4 regions of the Pseudoalteromonas sp. SG45-5 genome follow, and region 4 is predicted to be linked to each of the others. Evidence: predicted binding sites of a transcription regulator. Region 4 holds the regulator's gene; each other region holds the start of a gene.
What was found. Region 4 encodes sigma-54, which starts transcription at its own class of promoters, with help from an activator protein. Its sites were predicted from a motif close to GTTGGCACGNNNNTNGNNT; they were not measured.

Region 1 (6,214 bases), on a different contig from region 4:
GCCACAAAGGTGCCACCAAGAGCAAGTAGTAACCCGACCAACGCACCGTTACTCAAGTCGAACTGCTGTAGTTGTGGCCAAAATAAGCATGTAATGCCTAAAACAGCTAATACAGCACCAGTATAAATTCGTTTTGAAATTGGTTTACCAAAAAATAATCGAGTGTTAACTATGTTCATAACGAGTAGCATTGAAAAAGCGATAGAGGTCATTGCTGATGAGAGGTAATTTTGTGCCCAGTACAGCAGTAAGTAATTTAAGCCAAAGTTACAAATAGCTAATAAAGCGAAAAAACCATGATCCACTAATGAAAAACGCATAGCGGGTTTTTTATACGCTACATATAACCACATTAAAAGTGCTGCAATAGCAAAGCGATAAAATAACGACAACTCTACCGCAATATCACCTAACTGAAACTCAATGGCTAACCAAGTAGAACCCCAAATTAGAACGGTAGTAATGTATAGCGCTGCACTTTTCATGGTTGATCTCCAAAGCTCAATTGAGTGGCTATTTTAAGACCTATCTGTATACTTACCATAAACAGAAAAGTATAAATGTAACCTATACAGATTTGGTGCGTGATGATAAGACAAAAAAATAGCCAAGGGCACGAGTTTTTATATCAGCAAGTTATTCAGTTGATTAGAGATATGAGTGCTCAGCAAGTTTTACTCCCAGGCGAAAAACTTCCATCGCTACGTAAAATGGCAGATAACTTAAATATAAGTATCCCCACTGTAAAGCAGGCGTACCAAGTACTTGAAGATCAGGGGCTAATAGAGGCGCGTGAAAAGTCTGGATACTTTTTGAAAGTAGTCACTATGGCGCACAACCTACCTAAACGGGTTAAATTAAGTCGCGAACCAGTCGTTGTAAATAAACAAGCATTAATAGAGCAGGTCTACAGTGCGATTCATCAGGCCAACGTAGTACCTTTTGGCATTGCTAATCCAATTGCAGCTGCGCCAACTGATAAAGCACTTGCCAGAAATATGCGCAGAGTAATGACTATTGCTGGCAGTAAGGCCATAAACTATGGGCCAACAGATGGTTTTGTACCGCTGAAAAAACAGCTGGTGTATCGCTATTTAGATTTTGGTATTGGCGTTAATATGGACGAGCTAGTGATCACCAATGGCGCGCAAGAAGCCATGGCTATCGCGCTAAAGTGCGTGACACAGCCAGGTGATATAGTGGCCATAGAAACGCCCTGTTATCATGGGATCATAGAGTTAATCGAAAGCTTAGGCCTTAAAGCACTCGAAATACCATTATGTCCAGATAATGGCATTTGGTTAAACGATTTAGAGCATGCTTTAAATGAGCATAACATTAAAGTTTGTTTGTTTTCGACTGCGATTAGTAATCCTGTAGGCAGCTTCATGCCAGATACAAACAGGCAGCAGCTGGTGGAGTTACTAGAAAGCCAAAATGTAGTGCTGATAGAAGATGATGTTTATGGTGATTTATATTTCACAGCAAAACGAGGCACACCTGCATTAGCTTACTCCAAAAAAGGATTAGTGATCAGTTGCTCATCTTTTTCTAAAACGGCTGCGCCAAGCTATCGTGTTGGTTGGCTGATTGCTGGTAAATTTGCAACACAAGCACGGCGATATAAAAGAGCATTAAGCTGCTCTGCTTCATTAATAAATCAATGGACGCTATCAGAATTTGTTGCCAGCGGGGAGTACGACCGAAACTTAAAAGTACTTAGGCAACGCCTGCGCGACAACAAAGAGCGTATGCGGTGGTGTTTACAACAAGTCATGCCGCAAAGTACGCGTATAAGCGATCCACAGGGAGGCTGCGTTATGTGGCTCGATTTAGGGGGCGAGTACGATAGCCAAAAATTATTTTTACTTGCGTTAGAAGTGGGTATTAGTATTACACCGGGGCTTATTTTTTCGGCCTCGAATAAATATAAAAGCTGCATCAGATTAAGCTATGGTGTGCAATGGAATGAGCAAATTGAACAAGCGATAGTTACGCTGGGTAAGCTTACCTTACTAGCTAAAAAGTAATATTGTAGAACACAAAAAAGCAGCATTTAAGTAAACTTAAGTGCTGCCAAAGGGATGTTAAATAACGTAGGTTGTATTAGTTTTTAAAGCTAAATAACTGGTAACCTTTAAGTTCTGGCACTTGCATTACTAATTTCTCTTCTTGTTTTGCAATATCGGCAAAGTTGCCACATAAAGAATTAGCGCGTTTTTCAAGTGCGTTTGCATGTAACTCTACTTTTTCTTCTATTTGTGCGCCCATATTTTCCATGCGTTGCTCAAAAGCATCCATATCGCCGCCTGAACCAAGTAACTCAGAGCCTAAAGCGACTAAAATACTACCCATAGATTGCATTACAGCCGATTCGACTACCGTCTCCATTTGTTCTTCAAACTGTTGCTCAAAATTTTCACCAAATTGGTTAAAGCTTTGTTGCCCCATCACAAATGTACCTTGCTGGTAAAAAGTGTTTTCTACTTCGATTTTAATGTCGTCCATAAGTGCAGACATATTATCAAGGCCGTCAATATTAAATGCATTACCTACTTCTTCTAGTGCAACGCCGGCAATTTTAACGCCTTCAAGCGCGATGTTAGCTACTTCAGGCAACTGGGTGCGTAAACTATCAGAATATTTAGTGAGTGCTTCACGTTGCGAGTCATTAAGTGCCACAAATTGGCCATTTACAGTTAAGTCACCATTGGAATTAAATTGCATGGTTTTATTGTTGGCGGTAAAAATTTCTAATTCATTTGGTTTAATACGCACGTCGTTTTTAAATTCTACATCGCATTGATCACTGCTAAACGAAATAGTTGAATCGTTGTCGTTATGAGCCATAGCTGCTGGCGTACAAATTAATGCGCTAACTAATAGTAATTTTTTCATGTGCATTCTCTACTTTATTGTTGATGACTATTAACTTATAACAAGTTTGGTGCCACTATTTTTTTATATTAATAAACAAATAGTTAATGTTTATTTTGGTTTTAAGCCAGTTTACTTTGATTATAAAAAAACTATTTTTTAGTCAAATTCACTAAGTTATATAAAGCTATAAACAATATTTATCGATACGATAAAAAACTCTCACTTTCCACAATCGAAATTTAACGCTATTTATTCACATTACTGACATGAAGATTATTTACGATAGTCACATGGCTTTATTTTGATGCTAATTTGCACCGCAATTTAGTGTTAAACATTTTAATTTTATCAACTATTGCGATAATAAAATCTTTAGTTGGTCTCAAACACTTTATGGAGTGGGTTGTGGGTAAGACATTTAGTTACGATGCGCTAGATGACGATTTTGTTGAAGATGAGTACGAAATGCTCGGACGTAATCAACATGATAAGAACAAGCAAAAGGTTAAGAAAAAGTTGGAAGACTACCTTGAGCAAAAGCGCTTGCGTAAAAATCTAGGCGAAGACGATTTAAGCGATTATACCGACTAAATCACGCTAGTATAAATAAATACCAATTAACATTGGGCGCTTAAATGTTCAGTTATTCGTATGTTCAAGTGCCAATAGTATTGGCAATAAAGAGGCTCAGTGCCTCTTTATTACTTTTTAAAGCGTATTTTTAGCTTGTGTTAATGCTCTTTGAATAGTGAGCTCTAGTTTTTCTGGTTTAGTAAAAGGTGCGTAGCGCTTAATGGGTGTACCATCTGCGGCAATTAAGAATTTAGTAAAATTCCATTTAATTTTTCGTGTTAAAAAACCTGGCAAAGCCGACTTTAAATAGCGAAATACAGGGTGTGCGTGCTCACCATTAACATCCGCCTTGGCTGCCATTAAAAAACTGACCCCATAATTAATCAAACATCCTTGCTCTATTTGAGTAGCATCTCCGGGTTCTTGTTGACCAAATTGATTACACGGAAATCCTAAAATAATTAAACCTTGGTCGGCATATTTAGTATGTAAAGCTTGCAATGACTCATACTGGTAGGTAAATCCACATTCACTTGCGGTATTAACGATAAGCACAACTTTACCTACAAAATCATTAAAATTAATAGTGTTACCTTGTAAGCTTGTTGCGCTTAATTGATGAAATTGGTGCATATTCACATCTTTATTATTGTTGTTGGCAGCATTTTAACCCTAGTACGGTACTTCATAAAGTATAAAGGTTACAAACCTTGCGCCGCAATTAAATCGCCCCTAGATTGAACAAATTTCAATCCACAAAGATCAACACGCCCTAGTTCAAAACTAGAAATAACCCCATACCGGCAAGTGTTGTGTAATAAATATTATGTGTTTTATAGGCAACAATAATAGCGACAATAGCAGCGCTAAGATAAGGATTTTGCCAGTTCAAGTTTATGCCATCTTCATTTAAAAACACGATCGGCACCCAAATTGCTGTAAGCACAGCAGGTGCGCTAAAACTTAAAAATTGCTGCATTTTAGGGCCTACCTTAAATGGTAAAGCGCGATGCAAAAACAAATAACGGGTAAAAAATGTAATGCATGCCATTAGTAAAATAGTCGTCATCATGCGTTAACTTCCTTTTTAGCAATTAATCTTGCTGTGCTGTAACCAGCGGTCATTGCTAATAGTGCAGAGCAAACAAGCCATAACTCAAATCCCGTACTTTTTAAAAGCGTCGCGCTAATACCCGCCACAATGACTGTTACTAATGAGGGGAGGTTTTTAATGCCAGGAATAACTAAAGCAATAAATGTCGCAGCTATCGCAAAGTCGAGCCCTAAATTAGTTAAGTCGGGTAGCATTGTGCCCGCAATAATGCCTATTAATGTCCAGATGTTCCATGCTATATAAAAGCTAAAGCCTGCGCTTAGTGCGTATATTAAACGTGTTTTTGTTCTATACGCTTTTCGGTGGTGAGAAAATGCAAAGAGCTCATCGGTTAAAACAAAGCTCACGGGTAAGCGCCATCGCATAGGTTGGTCAATCACTTTATGGCGCACAGCTAAACCGTATAAAAAATGCCGAGAGCTAATGATAAATGTTGTGAATAAAATTGTGAGTAACGGGGTATTCCCTGCCATTAATTCAATGGCAACAAGTTGAGCTGATCCTGCAAAAACTAACAGTGACATAGTTTGTGTTTCGAGTGCTGTGAAACCATTTTGTATCGCTAACGAGCCACATAAAATACCCCAAGGGATCACCGCTAAACACAGTGGCAGCATATCTAAAAAACCTTTTAAAATAGCTTTTTTAACTGGTTGCATGGCATTTACTCTCGTGGCTTGTAGAATGGCTCATAAGGATACCTTAATATTATGATGTTAAAGTAGTTAACGAATTAGATAATACTGTTTTTTTGAGGGTAGGCACAATGACGACGTTAAAAGTATGGGATGGATTTATTAGATGCTTTCATTGGTTTTTAGTTGTAAGCATTGCAGTGCTTTATTTTAGTATTGAAGAGGGCATGATTGAACTTCACTTTATAGCTGGTTTTTTTACATTAGCACTAATTGCAACACGTTTAATATGGGGAGTTATTGGTAGTAGAACAGCTAAACTAAGTGCTCTTATACATTCTCCAAGAGCTGTTTTTAATAGCTTTAAAAGCTCTAAAAATACAATAGGGCATTCTGCGCCAGGCAGTTATATGGTGCTTGTGTTTTTTGCGCTGATAATAACACAGCTTGTTACTGGATTAATGAGCAGCGATGGTATTTTAACGGATGGGCCGCTTGTAGAATACGTGTCGAGTGATACGGTTGATTTTGCAAACTGGCTGCATCATCTTAATTTTGACATATTACTTTATGCTATTGGTTTGCACGTTTTAGCGATTATTTTTTATCGAATAAAAGGTAAGCCGTTAGTAAAAGCGATGATCACAGGTTCAAAAAATTTAAAAGAAGATGAACCACACACTATTGTGACTAAATCACCTTGGTTAGCATGGGGTATATTTTTTATATTGTTGTTTATCTTAATGATGACGTGGGGAAAGGAGCCTATTAATTATTTGTTTAGCTAGATTACGTTTATTAATTTGAACCTATGATCTCAATGCGCCCTTGTAAAAACGGCACAAAGTTAGTGCCGTTTTAGTAAGAAAACTAATTAGTCTTTAAATTGCTTATGGCAATCTTTACAGCCTTTTGCCCATGCGCCAAATGCTTTACCAATAATGGCTTTATCGCCAGATTGTGCTGCTACAGCTAGCTCATCGGCATACTGTTGAAACGCAGTTGCTTTTTT
Region 2 (6,214 bases), on a different contig from region 4:
GGTGTTAAGCTACTTGTAGCAAACGTTGAAGGTACTGAATCTAAAGCACTGCGCGGTATGGTTGATGACCTTAAAAACAAGATTGGCTCAGGTGTTATTGCACTAGGTGTTGCCAGTGGCGACAAAGTAAGCCTAATTGCTGGTGTAACGAAAGACTTAACAGGCAAAGTAAAAGCCGGTGAGTTAGTTAACCACATGGCAGGCCAAGTAGGTGGTAAAGGTGGCGGTCGTCCAGATATGGCACAAGCCGGTGGTAGTGAGCCACAAAACCTCGCTGCTGCACTAGATAGCGTTACAGCTTGGTTAACTGAGCGTACTTAAGCCTAAGTGGCGCTTATTGTTCAAAAATTCGGTGGCACTTCGGTGGGCTCAATAGAGCGAATTGAAGCGGTTGCCGACCTTGTTGTAAAAACCAGGCAACAAGGACATCAAGTGGTTGTGGTGCTCTCGGCTATGTCGGGAGAAACCAACCGCTTAATTAATCTTGCCAAACAAATAGATACTCGCCCGAGTAGCCGTGAACTAGACGTACTAATTAGCACCGGAGAGCAGGTTTCTGTATCACTGCTTGCTATGGCTATTATAAAACGTGGTCACTCAGCGGTGAGTTTATTAGCCGATCAAGTCAATATTCTAACCGACAACATGTTTGGTAAGGCTCGCATTGCAGAGGTTGCTGCTACGCGCTTAAAGCATGAGCTTGAGCATAATCGTATTGCTATTATTGCTGGGTTTCAGGGACGTGATATTGAGGGTAACATTACAACGCTTGGACGCGGTGGCACCGATACATCGGCTGTCGAAATAGCAGCAGCCATAAAAGCCGACGAATGCCAGATCTATACAGACGTTGACGGCGTATATACTACAGATCCTCGTGTCGAGCCTAACGCGCGCCGAATGGGCCAAGTTACCTTTGCTGAAATGCTGGAGCTGGCAAGTTTAGGGGCGAAAGTTTTGCATATACGCTCAGTAGAAGCTGCAGGTAGGCACAATGTGCCACTTAGGGTGCTTTCGAGCTTTAATCCCGATGAAGGCACGTTAATAAGTTTTGAGGAGAGCGATATGCCAAACAAGGTGGTATCGGGAATTGCGTTTAATCGCGATGAGTGTTTAATTAAAGTAGAAGGCATTCCAGCAGGTACGCAAAATCTTTCAAAAATATTGAAACTTTTTGCCGATAATGGCATCGAAATAGATATGATTAATCAAGTTAATCATAACTTTGAAAAAATAGACTATGCTTTTACAGTGCACTCGAATGACTACCTGCAAGCACTTGAATTAATCTCTGAGCAACAAGCTCAACTCGGTGCTCAAAATGTAGGCGGGTTAACCACAGTAGCTAAAGTGTCTGCTGTGGGGATGGGTATGAAATCGCATTCTGGTGTCGCTAGTTTATTTTTTGATGCATTAGCACAGGAAAATATTAATGTTGTTTTAGTGTCTACTTCAGAGATTAAAATTTCAGTTTTAATAGATGAAAAGTACCTAGAGTTGGCTGTTCGTGCATTACATAAAGCATTTTTAACAGAAAATGAATAGATTGGTAGTTTTTACTTACTTTTCAGTCTGATTTTCATTAATATGTTTAAGCGGAATCTTATAATTTATATTGGAACATGGGAGCAATAGAATGCTAATACTAACTCGTAGAGTGGGTGAAACCCTAATGATTGGTGACGAAGTAACAGTTACCGTGCTAGGTGTTAAAGGAAATCAAGTTCGAATCGGTGTTAATGCACCAAAGGACGTATCAGTGCATCGTGAAGAGATTTACATGCGTATACAAGCTGAAAAGTCGAACCCAAATCCGGGCAATGCTTAATCAACACGTATAAATAGCTGAGTACCTTACTGGGCTATATTAAAAAACCACTCATTGAGTGGTTTTTTTGTTTATGAAATCGAGTATTTCAGAGCTGAGAATTTGCTTTGAAATATACTGCATACCGCTTTTATTTTGAAGAAGGATACCTTGCTGCGTATCTATTACTGTATTAATGTCTTGCCATGCTAATTGATAGTTTTTGTAATGATTGGCAGATTTAATACCGTCGTCATCGAAGGTAAGTGTTACTTCTGAGCCAGAAGCTCTACTAAGCATTTGTCTGGTAACCCACCAAGGTCTGCGATAGTAAAAAGCGACGCACTCTAGCACACCAAGCATAATCAAAAACGATCCTAAGTAATGATCATTTAACCCATAAATACCAAATAAACCAAGTGCAACGAGCAACACAAGTAAAAAATACTTAGGTTTTGCACGTTTACTGTAAGGCAGTGATTCATCAAAGCACTCGTAAAAATAGGGTTTATCGAGTGTGTAGGTCGTTGTAAATGCCATATTATCTTATTTAAAGTATCATTTTTTTCTATTTTAACAAGCTAACCTCTAAATGAGCAGCTTTATAGTCAATGATTTTATTGCAGACACAAAAAAACGGCTCAAGAGCCGTTTTTTAGCGGTGCTAAAAGTATTAACAGTTAGTTTCTTCAGCGTTTACGCCTTCTTTAACTTCTTCGCATGCATCTTCTACTTTGTTCTGCACGTCGGTTACTGCTTCGTCAATACGTTCGCCTGCGTCTTCTGCATGATTGTCTTCACAACCCATGATGAAAAAACTTGCGAATAGACCAATTAGTGCTGCTTTTAAAGTTGTAGATTTCATAATGTGATTCCTTGTAAGTTTAAATTAAATTTTAGTGTTAGTTAGTGCTTTATCTACCTGGGAGATTTTCCGCGTAGTGCACCTGAAACTAATGAAATCACTAAAAGTACTATAAAGATAAAAAATATAATTTTTGCTATACCAGCTGCGGCACCTGCGATGCCACCAAAACCTAACACTGCAGCGATTAAAGCAATAACTAGAAATGTAATTGTCCAGCGTAACATTGTTTTCTCCTTGGTTTATAAATTTTGCTCACAATAACTAATGCCAGTTACATGCCAATGTTTATTCTTGTTTAATATCATTGGGTTATGGTTTTTGTGTGTTTTTGATTTTTAATTGGTTAGTAACTTTTACGCTTTGTTATGTAACTTATTCACACTACTGAAAATTACTGATAAATATTTACTGGATATATTTTATTTGGTAAGACCAATTTGCAATTGTGAAGTTACTTTATGGTTTTTATAATTTTTAATGTCTATTTTTACTAGGTTAAATAGTTAATTAACAACTTATATATAATTTTTAGCTATAGTTGTTATTCACTCTATGTATTGTAGGTCCTGTTTTTATTGGCCTACAACATGTAAATTAATTGGGTGGTATGTTGTTTTAAGATTAATTGGTTTTACCAATTTACAGGGTGTAGACAAAGTTATTGGTTTTGTTATTATTCAGTGAATAAATATTTAATTAAATTGATTTTTTATTTCAATGTAGGTTTCAAGGGGAAATAAATGGATATAGGTGCTCTACTCACAACAGCTGGTAGTTTAATGCTCACCGGTATGGTTGGGGTGTTTGTATTTCTGTCGATATTAATTGGTGCAGTAACGCTTATGTCTAGTTTGGTAACGCGCTTTAGCGAACCAGAGGTAGCATCACCAGCTAAATCGCCATCTTTTAAATCTCAAGGTGTGCCTAATGAGCACATCGCTGCTATTAGTGCTGCCATTGCTCAGTACAAATCAAATAATAAATAAGGGGCACATTCATGGCTAAATTAAAATTAACAGAATTGGTATTACGCGACGCGCACCAATCATTACTCGCAACCCGAATGCGCCTTGACGATATGCTGCCAATTGCTAGTAAATTAGATAACGCAGGTTATTGGTCTATTGAATCGTGGGGTGGTGCTACATTTGATTCGTGTATTCGTTATTTAGGCGAAGACCCGTGGAAACGTATTCGTGCACTTAAAAAAGCAATGCCTAATACTAAACAGCAAATGTTATTACGTGGTCAAAACTTATTAGGTTACCGCCATTACGCAGATGACGTGGTTGAAAAATTTGTAGAGCGCGCACATAAAAATGGTGTTGATGTTTTTCGTATTTTCGATGCAATGAACGATGTACGTAACCTTGAAACAGCGATTAAAGCGGCTATAAAAGTAGGCGCACATGCTCAAGGTACTATTTCTTATACTGTAAGTCCTGTACACACGCTTGATATGTGGCTAACGCTAGCTAAGCAATTAGAAGATTTAGGTTGCCACTCAATTTGTATTAAAGATATGGCGGGTTTATTAAAACCATACGACGCTGAAAAACTAATTAAAGCACTTAAAGAAACCGTATCGGTTCCTATTGCTATGCAGTGCCACGCTACAACTGGTTTAAGTACAGCAACTTATCAAAAGGCGATCGATGCGGGCATTGATATGCTTGATACCGCTATTTCATCTATGAGCATGACTTACGGACATTCAGCAACCGAAACCATTGTGGCAATTGTTGAAGGAACCGAACGTGACACTGAACTTGATTTAAATCATCTAGAAGAAATAGCGGCTTACTTTAGAGACGTACGTAAAAAATATGCGGCATTTGAAGGTAGTTTAAAAGGGGTTGACGGACGTATTTTGCTTGCTCAAGTACCTGGTGGCATGCTTACAAATATGGAAAACCAGCTTAAAGAGCAAGGCGCAGCAGATAAGCTTAATGAGGTTTTACTTGAGATACCGCGCGTACGAGAAGATCTAGGCTTTTTACCATTAGTAACACCCACGTCGCAAATTGTAGGCACTCAAGCGGTACTCAACGTGCTAACAGGTGAGCGCTACAAAACAATTACTAAAGAAACTGCGGGCGTATTAAAAGGTGAGTATGGCTTAACACCTGCGCCAATGAATAAAGATCTACAAGAGCGTGTACTTAATGGTGCAGAGGTTATTACTTGTCGTCCTGCTGATAATATTGCGCCTGAGCTTGCAACGCTTGAAGCTGAGTTGTTAAAAGAAGCGCAAGAGCAAGGTTTAACACTGGCTGATGAGCAAATTGATGACGTACTAACTTATGCATTATTCCCACAAGTTGGTTTAAAATTTATTAAAAATCGTAACAACCCAGATGCATTTGAACCAGTACCTTGTGTTGAAGATAAAAGCAATAAAGTACCCTCTAAATCTGCTTCAAATAATCACAGCGTAAAGGCCGAGCAATACAGCGTAAAAGTAGACGGTAAAGTTTACGACGTAGTAGTAGCGCAAGGCGGTGAGCTTAAAGAAGTAACCTTAAAAGATTCCGAGCATATGCCCCAGTCTGCGTCGGTTGCCTCGGGCGAGACACTTAACGCACCTTTAGCGGGTAATATTTTTAAGGTTAAAGTAAAAGCGGGGCAAGTGGTAAATGAAGGTGATGTAGTTATCATTATGGAAGCCATGAAAATGGAAACGGAAGTGCGTGCCATGCACACGGGTACTGTTGCTGAAGTACTTGTTTCTGAGGGTGACTCAGTTACAACGGGTGACGCTATGATTGCATTAGCATAAGGAGTAAATAGAGGATGGACGGTATTTTAAACCTCTGGCATGCAACAGGTATTGCTAACTTTACAATCCCATCGCTAATAATGATAGCGGTAGGTTGTTTACTATTATTTTTAGCGATAGTTAAAGGCTTTGAACCATTGCTGTTATTACCTATTGGCTTTGGCGCTATATTAACAAACATACCCGTGGCTGGTTTATCAGACCCTGGTGGACTTTTGTACTACGTATATTATATAGGTATTGATACGGGGATTTTTCCGCTGTTGATATTTATGGGGGTCGGAGCGCTAACTGATTTTAGTGCACTTATTGCAAACCCTCGTATGCTGTTATTAGGTGCGGCTGCACAGTTTGGCATTTTTGCGACTTTGTTTGGCGCGATATTACTAAACTATGTGCCAGGCTTTGAGTTTACCCTACAGGATGCGTCCGCTATTGCTATTATTGGTGGTGCCGATGGCCCTACTGCAATATTTTTAGCATCAAAACTAGCTCCTGATTTACTCGGCGCAATTGCGGTCGCAGCATACTCATACATGGCATTGGTGCCAATTATTCAGCCGCCAATTATGCGAGCATTAACAACACCAGAAGAGCGCAAAATTAAAATGCCAGAGCTGCGTAAAGTATCAAAAAAAGAAAAAATTATTTTTCCGCTTATGGTGCTTAGTTTAACTGCCATGTTTTTACCAGCAGCAATACCGCTAGTGGGGATGTTTTGCTTAGGTAACTTAATGCGTGAGTCAGGGGTTGTTGATAG
Region 3 (6,214 bases), on a different contig from region 4:
GTGCTATTGGGTCGTGCGCGTCTACATCATAATAATCAACACGATAACCTATGCTTGTATGAAACTTATTTGTCCAATCTGAATCTTGCTGAATAGCAAACCCAGTTTGCCACGAGCGAGAGTCCGTAGTGTCTGATAAGTTAAAGTCGCCGCTACCATCGTTGTTAATATCGTACTGGCCACCAGGAGATACAAACACACCTGGACTAATTTCAATTAAACGTGCTTGTTGCGCATTGGTTAAAGGAATACGACGATTTGAAATTGGGCCAGTTAAATCAATCGGTAAATCGGCTTCGGTAGTAAATTGGCTGTAGCCTAATACACGGTTGTAACGTACATCAAATGCAAAAATTGTTTGTTGTTTGTCACTCCATTGATAAGTTAATTCGGTACGGTTTTGTGCTGTATCGGCACCGTCTATAATTTCCACGAAGCTGTTTTGCGCAATTTCTTCACGTTGTAAGTGCTGAAAATACGTAATGTTTTTTATTGATACGTTGTTAGAAAGTTCACGCTTATAAATACTGTGTAGTAAGTAGGTAGTGGCTTCGTTTTGGTTATCAGGATCGGTAAGTACCGCGCTACGGTCTATTTTTACTTGTCCAGTAGGCGAAATGATAGACCCTGCTGCTGGTATTGTGCTGCCGTTTGCTTGCACGCCTTGGCCTGTAATGTATAAGCCATGATCTATGAGTGCTTGAGTAGGGCGATTAATACCTGCGTTATCGGTAAATTCAACTTGGTATAACTCAAAATTAATATCCCAGCTGCTTTTCTCATCTGGCAATATTCGTAACGCTGCAAATAAGCTATCGCTTTTGGTTCCAGAGTAGTCGTAGTAGCTTCCATTATCAATGTGCTCAGCGCTTACTCTAAAGCCAACTTTGTTTTTTACAATCGGTGCGCTGTAATCCACTAAAACACGGTATTGATCCCACCGGCCAGCTGACAAGCTCGCTTTGCCTTTGCTTTCATCAGTAGACGCTTTTTTAGAATGTAGATTCACAAAGCCACCATTACGTTGGCTCGAACCGAATAAAACCGGTGGTGCGCCTTTTACTACATCTATTTGCTCTACAGGATTAAATGATAACGGCACGCCAAAACCATTGTTACCTGCTTGGCGGCGTGTACCATCTTGGAAAAGTTCACCGAGCTGTCCACGAATTGTTGGCAAACTCGGTGCACCAAATCCACTCGCTGAATAGGTATTAGGACTAACTGCTAGCACATCCTGCAGCGTTGTAATATTAAGTTGTTCTATCAGTTCGCTTGAAATAGGGGTGACTGAGCGTGCTATATCTTGCAGTGCTAAGTTGTCACCAAAAGGCCCATCAACCGTAGAGTCTTTAACCGAAAGACCTTGAGATTTAATAACTTGGCCCGCCACTTCAATGCGCTCTATTGCATCATTTTTTGTTGTTTTTGATTCTTCAGCTGCAAAAGCACTCAGTGGTGTATTTAATATGGTGGCTAAGGATAAAGCCAAGTATGCGTGTTTCAAACGTTTTCTCTCTACGGTTATATGTTGATGGCGATAAAGACCGAAAGGCTTAAAAATAACTTTCAGTAAAATTTTGTTTCTTTTCGTTTTTTAGAACATAACAAAAATAGATGCATAATTAACGATTGCCCAATACAGTAATTGGTCTACATTGAATCTAAATATTTGCTTTTAATGATTTTTTTAATTATAGCTTATTTTTAGCTGTTAACTCTTCATATGTATTTACTTCTATACAAGGTACTTGATACCGAACTATCCACAGTCCAAGTTAATTACAAGGTTAAAGAGCTACTTTAATTAAAATAATTTAAAAATTTTGAAATAAAAACGAATCTATACGGTCTTGGTTACTTCAAGGTTTATTTATATATTTTTAAAGGAAGTTTTATGACAAGTTCAATGAATTCTGACGTTCAAAATCGTCTGCAGTGGTCTCTTTTATCGCTTCGTTTAGGCGTTTTTATCGTAATGATCATGTGGACGTTCGATAAATTCGTAAATCCAGGCCATAGCGCACGTATTTTTGAGCACTTTTACGGGATCAGTGGTTCATCAGATATTGTTGCTTATATACTGGGTGGTTTGCAGCTTATTTTAGTATTAGCATTTGTAGCGGGTATTAAAAAGCGTATCACGTACGGTCTGATATTTGTAATGCATGGATTATCGACTCTCTCGTCATACAATCAATATATCGACGGTTTTAATAATCTATTGTTTTTTACTGCTTGGCCAATGTGGGCTGCGTGTTTTGCACTTTACTTATTACGTGATCAAGACGTAAAATTTACTATTAAGTAGTGCCCACATCGTTAAAAGAAAAATGGTTATAAGGCATTTGCCTTATAACCAAACAGTACACAGGGAGTGTATTTAAGTTAAACGGTTTCAAATTAATGCATAGCGTCGTTATATTGTTTTGCTAAGCTTTCTTTTTGTTCTTCAGTGAGTGCTTTTCCTGCCAATTGAAATACTTCGTGTTCTTCTTCGCTTAAATGATGATGGACTAAATGATGCAGCTTTTTAGCTGTAACTAGCCAAGCCGGTGAACTCATTTCGGTAACCTCAAGGTCTTCAATTAACTCATCAATTTCATGATGCTCGGCAACACTGTGACGTGATTTTTCATGAGTTAAATCATCAAGCATTAGCGGGTTATAAAAATAACGCTCTTCAAATTTTGCGTGCTCTTTTAATTCTGTTTTAAGCTGATCCATTAATGTGTGGCGTTCATCAGTGTCGCCATGAGTTTGAATAAGTGCATCTACCAATTTTCGTTGTTTGTCGTGATCATGTCGTAGTGCTTCAAAAATATTCATAACTAATCCTTTCACTTATTATTTAATTGCTTATACCAATAGATAGCAAGCTAAATGCCAATGTGTAAGTTGTTGAATTTTATTGTTTATGTTTTTAATGGTTCATTTTTTGATTATTATTCTGTAAATTTTACAATGATTTAAGTGCAATAATTTCATGCCTACAGGTATTTAATGGTTGTATGTTTTATTAAAGCGATAAAGTAGTGATACCATTCAGGTAGAAGTGACAACCAACGCTCAAGTGCATAAATAAAAATATCATAAAAGCGACTTTTGTAGGTGAATTAGAAGGATTGTTTTTTAGAATTTTTGTTATTGTTACGCTGTTATTAGCGATTAACAGCAGGTTAATCTATTACTATTCAAATGAGGTATACATGCAAAGTACTTTAAGAGCAAAAATAATTACTGTATGTGATAAAAAAATAGCGACGAAGGGCGAAAATGTAGGCCTTTCTTTTTATGCGTTTTTTGCAAATAAAAACGACGATCCTGAGCTACTCATGGAAGCGGCTACATGGTGGATACACACCCATCAATTAGATCATTTTGTAAAAGCATATAAAATCAAACAAATGGTGTTAGATGGGCTTTAACTGGTTCAACGATTAATGTTTGATTAAAAATCGGCGGCTACTTCAAACTCTAATCGTTTTTGGGTAATTGGGTGAGTAAATGCCAAGTATTCTGCATGTAAATGTAATCTATCCGCTTTCTGACCGTAGTGTGTATCACCTACCATTGGTGTGTTGAGTCCTAAACGATGCGCGCAATGCACTCTTAATTGATGGGTACGGCCTGTTTTAGGGTATAACTGCAAGCGTGTAACATTATTTTTACGATCTAAAACATGCCATGTAGTAAGTGATGGTTTACCATTTTTGTAGCACACCATTTGGCGTGGCTTGTCATCAAAGTCGAGTATGAGTGGTAAATCAATCGTTCCGCTATCTTCGGGAACATTTCCTTCAACTAATGCTACATAGCGCTTATCTATGGTGCGTTCAATGAATTGTTTTTGTAGTGCTTTATGAACGCGTTTATTTAAGGCGATCATTAAAAGCCCCGAAGTGGACATATCTAATCTGTGCACAATTAGCGGACCAGATGCCTCTGGGAACTGCATTTTAATACGCATATAAACAGAATCTTCAATATTAACGCCCGGTACAGATAAAAATTCAGCGGGTTTATTTACCACCAGTAAATCGTCATCTTTATAAATAATACTTAAATCTTTTCCATCGGCCGGATTAATAAGTAGCGGGTTATCTTCAACATCTAAACCCTTTAACATATGCCCAAGTATTGGTTGGCATTTACTGTAACAAGAAGGGTAGTAATTTTTATGCTGCCTAATTGCTGATTTAGGTGCAGCTCCCCACCAAAATTCTGCCATAGCAATCGGTTTTAAGTGGTGTTTGTACGCATATTGTAGCAACTTTGGGGCAGCACACTCTCCAGAGCCTGCTGGTGGGATCCGTTCAGGTAGTATTGAAAAAATGGTATTTAAGTCTCTAACTTCATTGTTTGCATTTAAAAATTGGTATTGAGAAAAAAGTTTTTTTTGTAAGTTTTTAGAAAGTGTTTTTCGGCGTTTTTTTAAATGGGCTATTTCATCAGTAATTTTCGTTAATGCGTGCTGAAGTAAATTTACCTTATTTTGCCAATGTAACTTAAGTGCCTGCAACTGTTTTTTTTCTACGATGCTCTGTCCGGCAAGCTTGTTTTTTAACTGCTCAAAATCATTTTCGCTCAGCTCTAATTCGCCTTCGGTACGTTGTATTTTTCGTTGCTGGCGACCGATTTGCATTACTGCCTGTTGAGCTAATAGCGCTTGCTGGTAACTCTGTGTTGCATCATCAAGTTTGCAATTAACGTCATGCAGTTGTTCGCTATTTTCTAACTGCTCAATTTGAGCGTTAATATCGTTGATTATTTCGCTTTGAGCTAAATAGCTATCGTCGTGTAGCTGCATACTAGAAATAGGAGGGACAAAGGTAATATTGCCTTTATCACCTTCAATTTGCCCAGAGTAAGCACTTAAAAAACCCAACTGCTGCTCAGTATTTTGCACCACTAATACACCAAACATTTTACCTGCATTTTCTGCTTTTAAATGTGTTAATGCTTCAAGTTGCTGTTGTAATTGCTCTGTAGCGGCAACCGCTAATGGTTGTGGCTCGTAATAAAACGGAAAGGTAAACTTTTCAGGAAGCGTGAACTTATCAATGTTTTCAGAAAATAACGTAAAGCAAGGAGCAAAATTTGGCATGGTAGTTAGGCGATGAATCAGTAAATAAAAGCATTGGAAGTGATAGTAACATATTCACAGTTAAGCGACTAAGTATCTCAAGGACACTGTATCAACCTGAACTCTGGATAATAAATCTATCTCGAGCAGCTATTTTTAGCGCTAACTGCGTTGAATTTACTTGCAACAGGCCAGCTATTGACGCGTAAATTCGCCTTGTTCTCACTGAAAATCCCTTAACCAGAGTTCAGGTTATATCAGTAAAGTGATTGACAGCTGAACTCGCTTTGCTCAATTAAAGTAAAGCGAGTGTTTAATATCAGTTATAAACTCTTTTTAGGCGGTAGGGCAACGTTTGCAAATATTAGCCCTGCAACAAGCGACATAAATATTAAAAACGTTTGTTGGCCTATATGCTCTGCGTACACAAAGTCTTGACCTTCAATCAGAGAATTTAAGCCGATATACGTTTTGCTACCTGGAACTAACACAATCAAGCCTTGCATGGCCACAATTGAGGCGGGCGCATTTGCAACACGGTTAAACAAGTTACTAAATATACCTACCGATAACGCACCGACAAAGGTACCTAAGGTGTAATCAAGATACATAGCCGAACCGATACTCGTGCCATACGCTATAAAGCCTGATGCAATAGACCAAACTGCGTGTTTAAGTTTGGTTCTAAAAATAACGATTAAGCTGCTACAAAGTAAGAATATAGCCAGCCATGCTGTCCACTTTGGCAATGGTTCTGGCTGTACAAAATCGGCTTGCCCAAATAACGCAAAACCAATACCTATGCCAATGAAACCACCAAAATACAGTTTAAACAGTAGCATAAACGAGTCCATTACTCGCGCGGTACCAGATACTAAATGCCGTGCTGCCAGCTCGGCTAACCCCAGTGCAAGCGCTAAACCAGGTATAAATACAATAATGGCTGAAAGCACCACTAAGCGTATATTTATTTCAGGCGTTATATATACACTCACGGCACAGGCCAATATGGCTGACACAATAGCAACTAATGGTTCTAGCATGTGCGCAACACGTTTTGAGCGGCCAGACCAAAGTACAAATAAATAAACAACCAGAGTCAGTAATGATGACCAAATTACGTCAGTC
Region 4 (6,214 bases):
GCCGAAGCACTTAATATTATGGAACATAAACGTATTAATGGTTTAATTATTGTCAATGAGCAAAACCAGCCTATCGGTGCACTAAATATGCAAGACTTATTGAAAGCAGGAGTATTATAAATGCAATTTGAAGAACTCTATCAACCGCTAAGCGATGATGCTAAAGCACGTGCTAAAAAAGTAAAATTGCTTATTTGCGATATTGATGGTGTATTTTCTGATGGGCGCATTTACTTAGGCAACCAAGGTGAAGAACTAAAAGCATTTAATACTAAAGATGGATTTGGTATAAAAGCGCTCATTAATAGCGGCTTTAACGTTGCGGTTATTACTGGACGTCACTCGCAAATTGTACAAAACCGTATGAGTAGCTTGACCATACAACACATCTACCAAGGTCAAGAAAATAAACTCGTTGCTTATGAAGAACTAAAACATAAACTTGATCTAACGGATGAACAAATTGCTTATATTGGTGATGATGGTCCTGACATGCCAGTGATGGAATTAGTCGGTTTTGCAGTCGCTGTTAACGATGCTCACCCGCTAATTAAGCGCCTGTCACACTACACCACACAAATGCCTGGCGGCTTCGGTGCAGTAAGAGAGCTTACAGACTTATTAATGCTAGAAAATGGGCACCCACTGACCACACAAGGTACAAGTTCATGAATATAGCGCGCATAATATTAAGCGTTTTATTCATCAGCTGTATGGTTTGGCTTTGGTACCCTTATTTTACGCAAACAAACATTACTACACAGAGCACATCTGAGGTTATAGCTGAGCCTGATTATACTGCAATAGAACTAAAACAAACTGCGTATGATGAGCAGGGCAAAATAAGTCACAAAGTGACAGCTGCCAAAATGGAGTTATATCAACAATTAGGTTTTACCTTTTTTGAAAAACCTATTTTTACTTTATATAACGAAAAACAGGCTTGGCGCATAAATGCTGATGAAGCAACCCTGTACGAAGGCAAACAATTAGTTTTAGAAGGTAATGTTGTCGCTAAAAATCTAACAGATAAAGCAATGATAGAAAAAATCAATGCCGATAATATTCAAGTAGATATAAAGCTACTGACAATGCGCTCAGAGCAACCTGTAGTTGTAACTGGACCTAATTTAAAGATCACTGGTAAAGGCCTTGAAGCCGATCTTAAAACCGAAGTGATAAAACTTATTAACCATACGCGAACCATATATTATGACCAATAAATTTTCAAAAATACTTATTATCCCAACGTTTTTATTAGCATTTAACAGTAATGCAGCAGAGCAGTCGACTCAACCGGCTGCCAACCAAATCTCAATAAGTGCCGATAAACAAGAAGGTCAATTAAAAGCCAATGTGGGTATTTTCGAGAAAAATGTAGAAATTATTCACGGAAATCGCCGCATTACCGCCGACCGCTTAGAAGTACACAAACGCGAAGAGCTCGGTGATAATAAGCAGCTATTAATTGCCACAGGCAGTCCGGCACATTTTGAAGAAAAACAACCCGACGGCACGACTATGAGCGCCAGTGCTGATGAAGTGCGTTACGATGTATCTAAGCGTTTTTTAACGCTTGTTGGTAATGCGCAAGTATCGCAAGCTGGGCAAAAAATAAATGCAAAAAGTATTACTTACGACATAGAACAGCAATTAATTAGCGCTGAAAAAGATGAAAATTCAACGGATCGCGTTCACACAATTTTAGTGCCTATTGAAGCTAAAAAAAGTAAAACAAGCGATAAAGGCCAACCATGAGCACATTAAAAGCAGAACTATTAGCCAAAAGCTATAAAGGCCGAGAAGTTGTAAAAAACGTCGGCCTTGAAGTTAAAGCTGGCAGTATTGTTGGCTTACTTGGCCCAAACGGCGCTGGTAAAACCACCACGTTTTATATGATTGTGGGCTTAGTACCTAGCGATAAAGGAAAAATATCTATCGACGATAACGATATTACTCTTTTACCTATGCACAGTCGTGCTAGATTAGGCATAGGCTACTTACCACAAGAGTCTTCAATTTTTAGAAAGCTAACTGTTTATCAAAACTTAATGGCAATTTTAGAAACACGTAAAGAACTTAAGAAGCAGCAAAGAGAAGATACGCTAAATAATTTATTAGACGAATTTAATATTCAACATATCCGTGACAGCCAAGGTATGGCGTTATCGGGTGGTGAACGTCGCCGCGTAGAGATAGCCCGTGCATTAGCGGCTAATCCCAAGTTTATATTATTAGATGAACCGTTTGCGGGCGTTGACCCAATCTCTGTACTTGATATAAAAAAAATCATAGAACATCTCAAAAATCGTGGGATTGGTGTGTTAATTACCGATCATAACGTAAGAGAAACCCTTGATGTTTGCGAAAAAGCCTACATTGTTTCTCATGGGGAGCTGATTGCATCAGGTACTCCAGAACACGTATTAAATGACAAAACAGTACGCGATGTTTACTTAGGCGAGCAATTTAGGCTGTAACATTTACGCCATGTCTTTAAGCATCTGCTAGTATTAATTATAACAACATAAAAGGATTGTTAGAGATACATGAGGCAATCACTACAGCTGCGCATGGGCCAGCAACTTACAATGACTCCACAATTGCAACAAGCTATTCGTTTGTTGCAACTCAGTACATTGGATCTCCAGCAAGAAATACAAGAAGCGCTCGACAGCAACCCACTTTTAGAGGTTGAGGAACAAGACTATTCTGAAGACGCTGCAGGTAAAAATGAACAAAAAGCAGACACCGATGATATAACTGTTAGCGCATCTGCCGACGATGCTCCAAGCGAATACGAACAAGACAGCGGCGAAGCACTTGCTAAAGATACGGTAAGTGACGACATGGCGATGGATGTTAGCTGGGACGAGTACATGAGTGCAGCTCCAGCCTCTTCATCAGGTCCAATGCCTGAAGACGAGTCTATATACCAAGGTGCATCAACGGAAACGCTCCACGAGTATTTAATGTGGCAACTTCAACTAACGCCATTTAGCCCTACTGATGAAGCGATTGCGATTGCTATTGTGGAAGCCGTAGATGATTCAGGCATTTTAACACTAAGTTGTGAAGAGATTCTCGAAAGCTTCAACCAAGAAAACGAAGATGATAATGAAGTTGAACTTGATGAAATAGAAGCTGTTTTAAAACGCATTCAATTATTTGATCCGGTCGGTATAGCAGCGCGTAGTTTACAAGAGTGTTTGTGCATTCAACTTAATCAGTTTGATAAAGAAACACCCTATATTAATGAAACAAAAATGATTTTAACCGAGCACATAGACTTATTAGCAGCTCGCGACTATCGTACATTAATGAAAAAAACGAAGCTCAAAGAGGAAGAGCTTAAAGAAGTAATGACACTTATTCATACGCTAAACCCAAAGCCTGCAGATACGATTGTTAGGGAAGAGTCTGAGTATGTAATTCCTGATGTGTCAGTGAAAAAAATTAAAGGCCGCTGGGTTGTTGAACTAAATCCAGATAGCATGCCAAAAATTCGCGTAAACAGCCAATATGCTGCGATGTCTCGCACTGTTAAATCAAGCGGTGATAGCCAGTTTATACGCTCGCATTTACAAGAAGCTAAATGGTTTATTAAAAGCTTAGAAAGCAGAAACGATACATTATTAAAAGTAACTAACTGTATTGTTAAGCAGCAGCAAGGCTTTTTTGAACATGGTCCTGAGGCCATGAAACCTATGGTTTTAAATGATGTTGCTGAAATGGTGGAAATGCACGAATCAACTATTTCGCGTGTAACCACTCAAAAGTATATGCATACACCTCGGGGGATATTTGAGCTTAAATACTTTTTCTCAAGTCATGTAAGTACCGAAAATGGCGGTGAATGCTCATCTACAGCAATACGTGCACTTATCAGAAAATTAATCGCTGCAGAAAACTCAGCAAAACCATTGAGTGATAGCAAAATAGCGGATATATTGGCTGAGCAAGGAATTAAAGTAGCGAGACGTACAATCGCAAAATATCGCGAATCTCTGGCTATTCCACCGTCAAATCAGCGAAAAAGTCTGATTTAAGACGCAAACAAAGAGGGTAATGCTTATGCAACTAAACTTAACTGGTCGTCACGTAGAATTAACTGATTCACTAAGAGACTATATAAATACCAAATTTGCGAAGCTAGAAAGACACTCTGATCATATTAATAATGTTCATGTCATTCTTGATGTAGAAAAACTAAGCCAAAAAGCAGAAGCAACAATACATGTAAGTGGTGCTGAGTTATTTGCCTCAACTGAGCATCAAGACATGTACGCTGCCATCGATTCGCTGATTGATAAGCTCGATCGCCAAGTAATTAAACACAAAGAGAAGCTTGCTCGACACTAATATGATGAAATTAAGCTCACTTATATGCCAGGACTGCAGCAAAGCTGCGGTCCTTTTTAATAGCAAAAAAAGAATTTTAGAGCTTATCAGCGAACTTGCTCACGATAAGCTTCCGTACCTTTCTCAACAAGATATTCTTAGCGCTTTACTAAGTAGAGAAAAGCTAGGCAGTACTGGTATAGGTAGAGGCATAGCGATCCCTCACGGGCGCATGAGCGGTGCACAAGAGCCCTTAGCCTTAGTACTCGTTAGTGAAACACCTATTAGCTTTGATGCAATTGATAATCGTCCCGTTGATATTTTTGTTGCACTCATCGTACCAGATGGTGATAACCAGCAGCACTTAAAGACTCTGGCAACCATTGCTGATAAACTTAACGACAAAGAATTTTGTAAGCAATTGCGCAGTGCAAAAACGGATACCGAACTGTATCAAGTTATTGTTAAGCAATCGTGATTAATATAAAGGGTGATAAATGGAGTTAATTATCATAAGTGGCCGATCGGGTTCTGGAAAGTCGGTTGCTTTACGCGTTGTTGAAGACTTAGGTTATTATTGCGTAGATAACATTCCGTTAAATCTGTTACCTTCTTTGGTACGCAGCGTTTCTGATAACTACGATAAAATCGCAGTGAGCATTGATGTACGAAACCTTCCTAAGGAACAAGAACAGTTTAATGATATTCTTGAATACTTACCCGGTTTTGCAAAGCCTACCTTATTTTATTTAGACAGCGAAGATCAAACACTGATAAAACGTTTCTCTGAAACACGCCGCTTACATCCCCTATCGGTTGACTCACTGCCGCTTGATTTGGCAATCAAAAAAGAAAAAGAATTACTTGATGTGCTAACCACTCGAGCCGATTATATGATTGACACAAGTGACTTAAGTGTCCATCAACTTGCTGAATCTATTCGTGAAAAAATATTAGGAAAAAAAGACAAGCAGCTTATTGTCACGTTTGAATCGTTTGGTTTTAAACACGGCATCCCTAAAGAAGCAGATTATGTATTTGATGCACGCTTCTTGCCAAACCCTCACTGGGAGCCTGAGTTAAAACCGTTAAATGGCTTAGATCAACCTGTTAAAGATTATTTAGCGAGTCATAGCATAGTGCAAAAGTTCACATGGCAAATTCAAACTTTTGTACAAACATGGTTACCCCATTTAGAACGAAATAACCGCAGTTACCTAACGATTGCTATTGGCTGTACTGGTGGGCAACATCGCTCAGTGTATTTAGCACAAACAATTGGTGAAAGCTTTGCGATGACACACCCCAATGTAAAAATTCGCCACCGAGAGCAAGAGAAATAATTCTCACATAAAATAATAACCAGTTCAGCTTAGGTAGGGTAACGTATGCGCTTAGAAGATACCTTTTTAATACAAAACAAATTAGGGCTACATGCTAGAGCTGCAACTGTATTAGCTCAATTGGCCGTAAAGTTTGACGCTTCGATAACCTTGTTCCAAGATGAAAAAGAAGCGGCGGGTGATAGCGTACTCGCATTAATGCTACTTGAAAGCAGCCAAGGTAAAGAAGTTAAGGTAGTATGTGAAGGCCCTGATGCAGAGCAAGCCTTGGGCGCCGTTGGTCAACTAATATCACAGCGATTTAACGAACAAGAATAGTCAGTAATAAATACTTAAAAAGTAAAATTAAATTAGCTAACCTGAACTCTGGTTAAGAGATTTACTAACGTATTGAATCAGGTGATATTTAAATTTATTTTCTCTAGCCAGAGATTTTCAGTGAAAACAAGGCGAATTTACGCGTCAATAGCGGGCCTATTGCAAGTAAATTCAACGCAGTTAGCACTGAAAATAGCTGCTTGAGATAGATT

Region 1: a site for sigma-54 is predicted at 2,937-2,955, ahead of H5119_RS11355 (YggN family protein). Genes of this name have one in related genera too.
Region 2: a site for sigma-54 is predicted at 2,940-2,958, ahead of H5119_RS14775 (DUF1328 family protein). Genes of this name have one in related genera too.
Region 3: a site for sigma-54 is predicted at 2,873-2,891, ahead of H5119_RS13490 (hemerythrin domain-containing protein). Genes of this name have one in related genera too.

The regions. Positions count from the first base shown of each region.
Region 1 covers NZ_JACJEM010000030.1:47,383-53,596, reverse strand. Annotated here, with positions in the region: gene H5119_RS11365 (DMT family transporter) at 1-485, opposite strand, end outside; gene H5119_RS11360 (PLP-dependent aminotransferase family protein) at 588-2,030, shown strand; gene H5119_RS11355 (YggN family protein) at 2,107-2,898, opposite strand; gene H5119_RS11350 (PA3496 family putative envelope integrity protein) at 3,286-3,471, shown strand; gene H5119_RS11345 (glutathione peroxidase) at 3,589-4,086, opposite strand; gene H5119_RS11340 (AzlD domain-containing protein) at 4,226-4,525, opposite strand; gene H5119_RS11335 (AzlC family ABC transporter permease) at 4,522-5,226, opposite strand; gene H5119_RS11330 (cytochrome b/b6 domain-containing protein) at 5,334-5,990, shown strand; gene H5119_RS11325 (cytochrome c) at 6,077-6,214, opposite strand, start outside.
Region 2 covers NZ_JACJEM010000046.1:21,406-27,619, reverse strand. Annotated here, with positions in the region: gene alaS (alanine--tRNA ligase) at 1-321, shown strand, start outside; gene H5119_RS14795 (aspartate kinase) at 328-1,545, shown strand; gene csrA (carbon storage regulator CsrA) at 1,637-1,828, shown strand; gene H5119_RS14785 (YcxB family protein) at 1,880-2,347, opposite strand; gene H5119_RS14780 (hypothetical protein) at 2,481-2,672, opposite strand; gene H5119_RS14775 (DUF1328 family protein) at 2,726-2,899, opposite strand; gene H5119_RS14770 (OadG family protein) at 3,416-3,661, shown strand; gene oadA (sodium-extruding oxaloacetate decarboxylase subunit alpha) at 3,673-5,454, shown strand; gene H5119_RS14760 (sodium ion-translocating decarboxylase subunit beta) at 5,469-6,214, shown strand, end outside.
Region 3 covers NZ_JACJEM010000040.1:18,980-25,193, forward strand. Annotated here, with positions in the region: gene H5119_RS13480 (TonB-dependent siderophore receptor) at 1-1,507, opposite strand, end outside; gene H5119_RS13485 (hypothetical protein) at 1,898-2,311, shown strand; gene H5119_RS13490 (hemerythrin domain-containing protein) at 2,404-2,829, opposite strand; gene H5119_RS13495 (DUF6500 family protein) at 3,210-3,428, shown strand; gene H5119_RS13500 (RluA family pseudouridine synthase) at 3,452-5,107, opposite strand; gene H5119_RS13505 (threonine/serine exporter ThrE family protein) at 5,410-6,214, opposite strand, start outside.
Region 4 covers NZ_JACJEM010000050.1:26,807-33,020, forward strand. Annotated here, with positions in the region: gene H5119_RS15530 (KpsF/GutQ family sugar-phosphate isomerase) at 1-120, shown strand, start outside; gene kdsC (3-deoxy-manno-octulosonate-8-phosphatase KdsC) at 121-672, shown strand; gene lptC (LPS export ABC transporter periplasmic protein LptC) at 669-1,223, shown strand; gene lptA (lipopolysaccharide transport periplasmic protein LptA) at 1,213-1,758, shown strand; gene lptB (LPS export ABC transporter ATP-binding protein) at 1,755-2,480, shown strand; gene H5119_RS15555 (RNA polymerase factor sigma-54) at 2,550-4,049, shown strand; gene hpf (ribosome hibernation promoting factor) at 4,075-4,362, shown strand; gene ptsN (PTS IIA-like nitrogen regulatory protein PtsN) at 4,367-4,819, shown strand; gene rapZ (RNase adapter RapZ) at 4,839-5,684, shown strand; gene H5119_RS15575 (HPr family phosphocarrier protein) at 5,730-6,002, shown strand.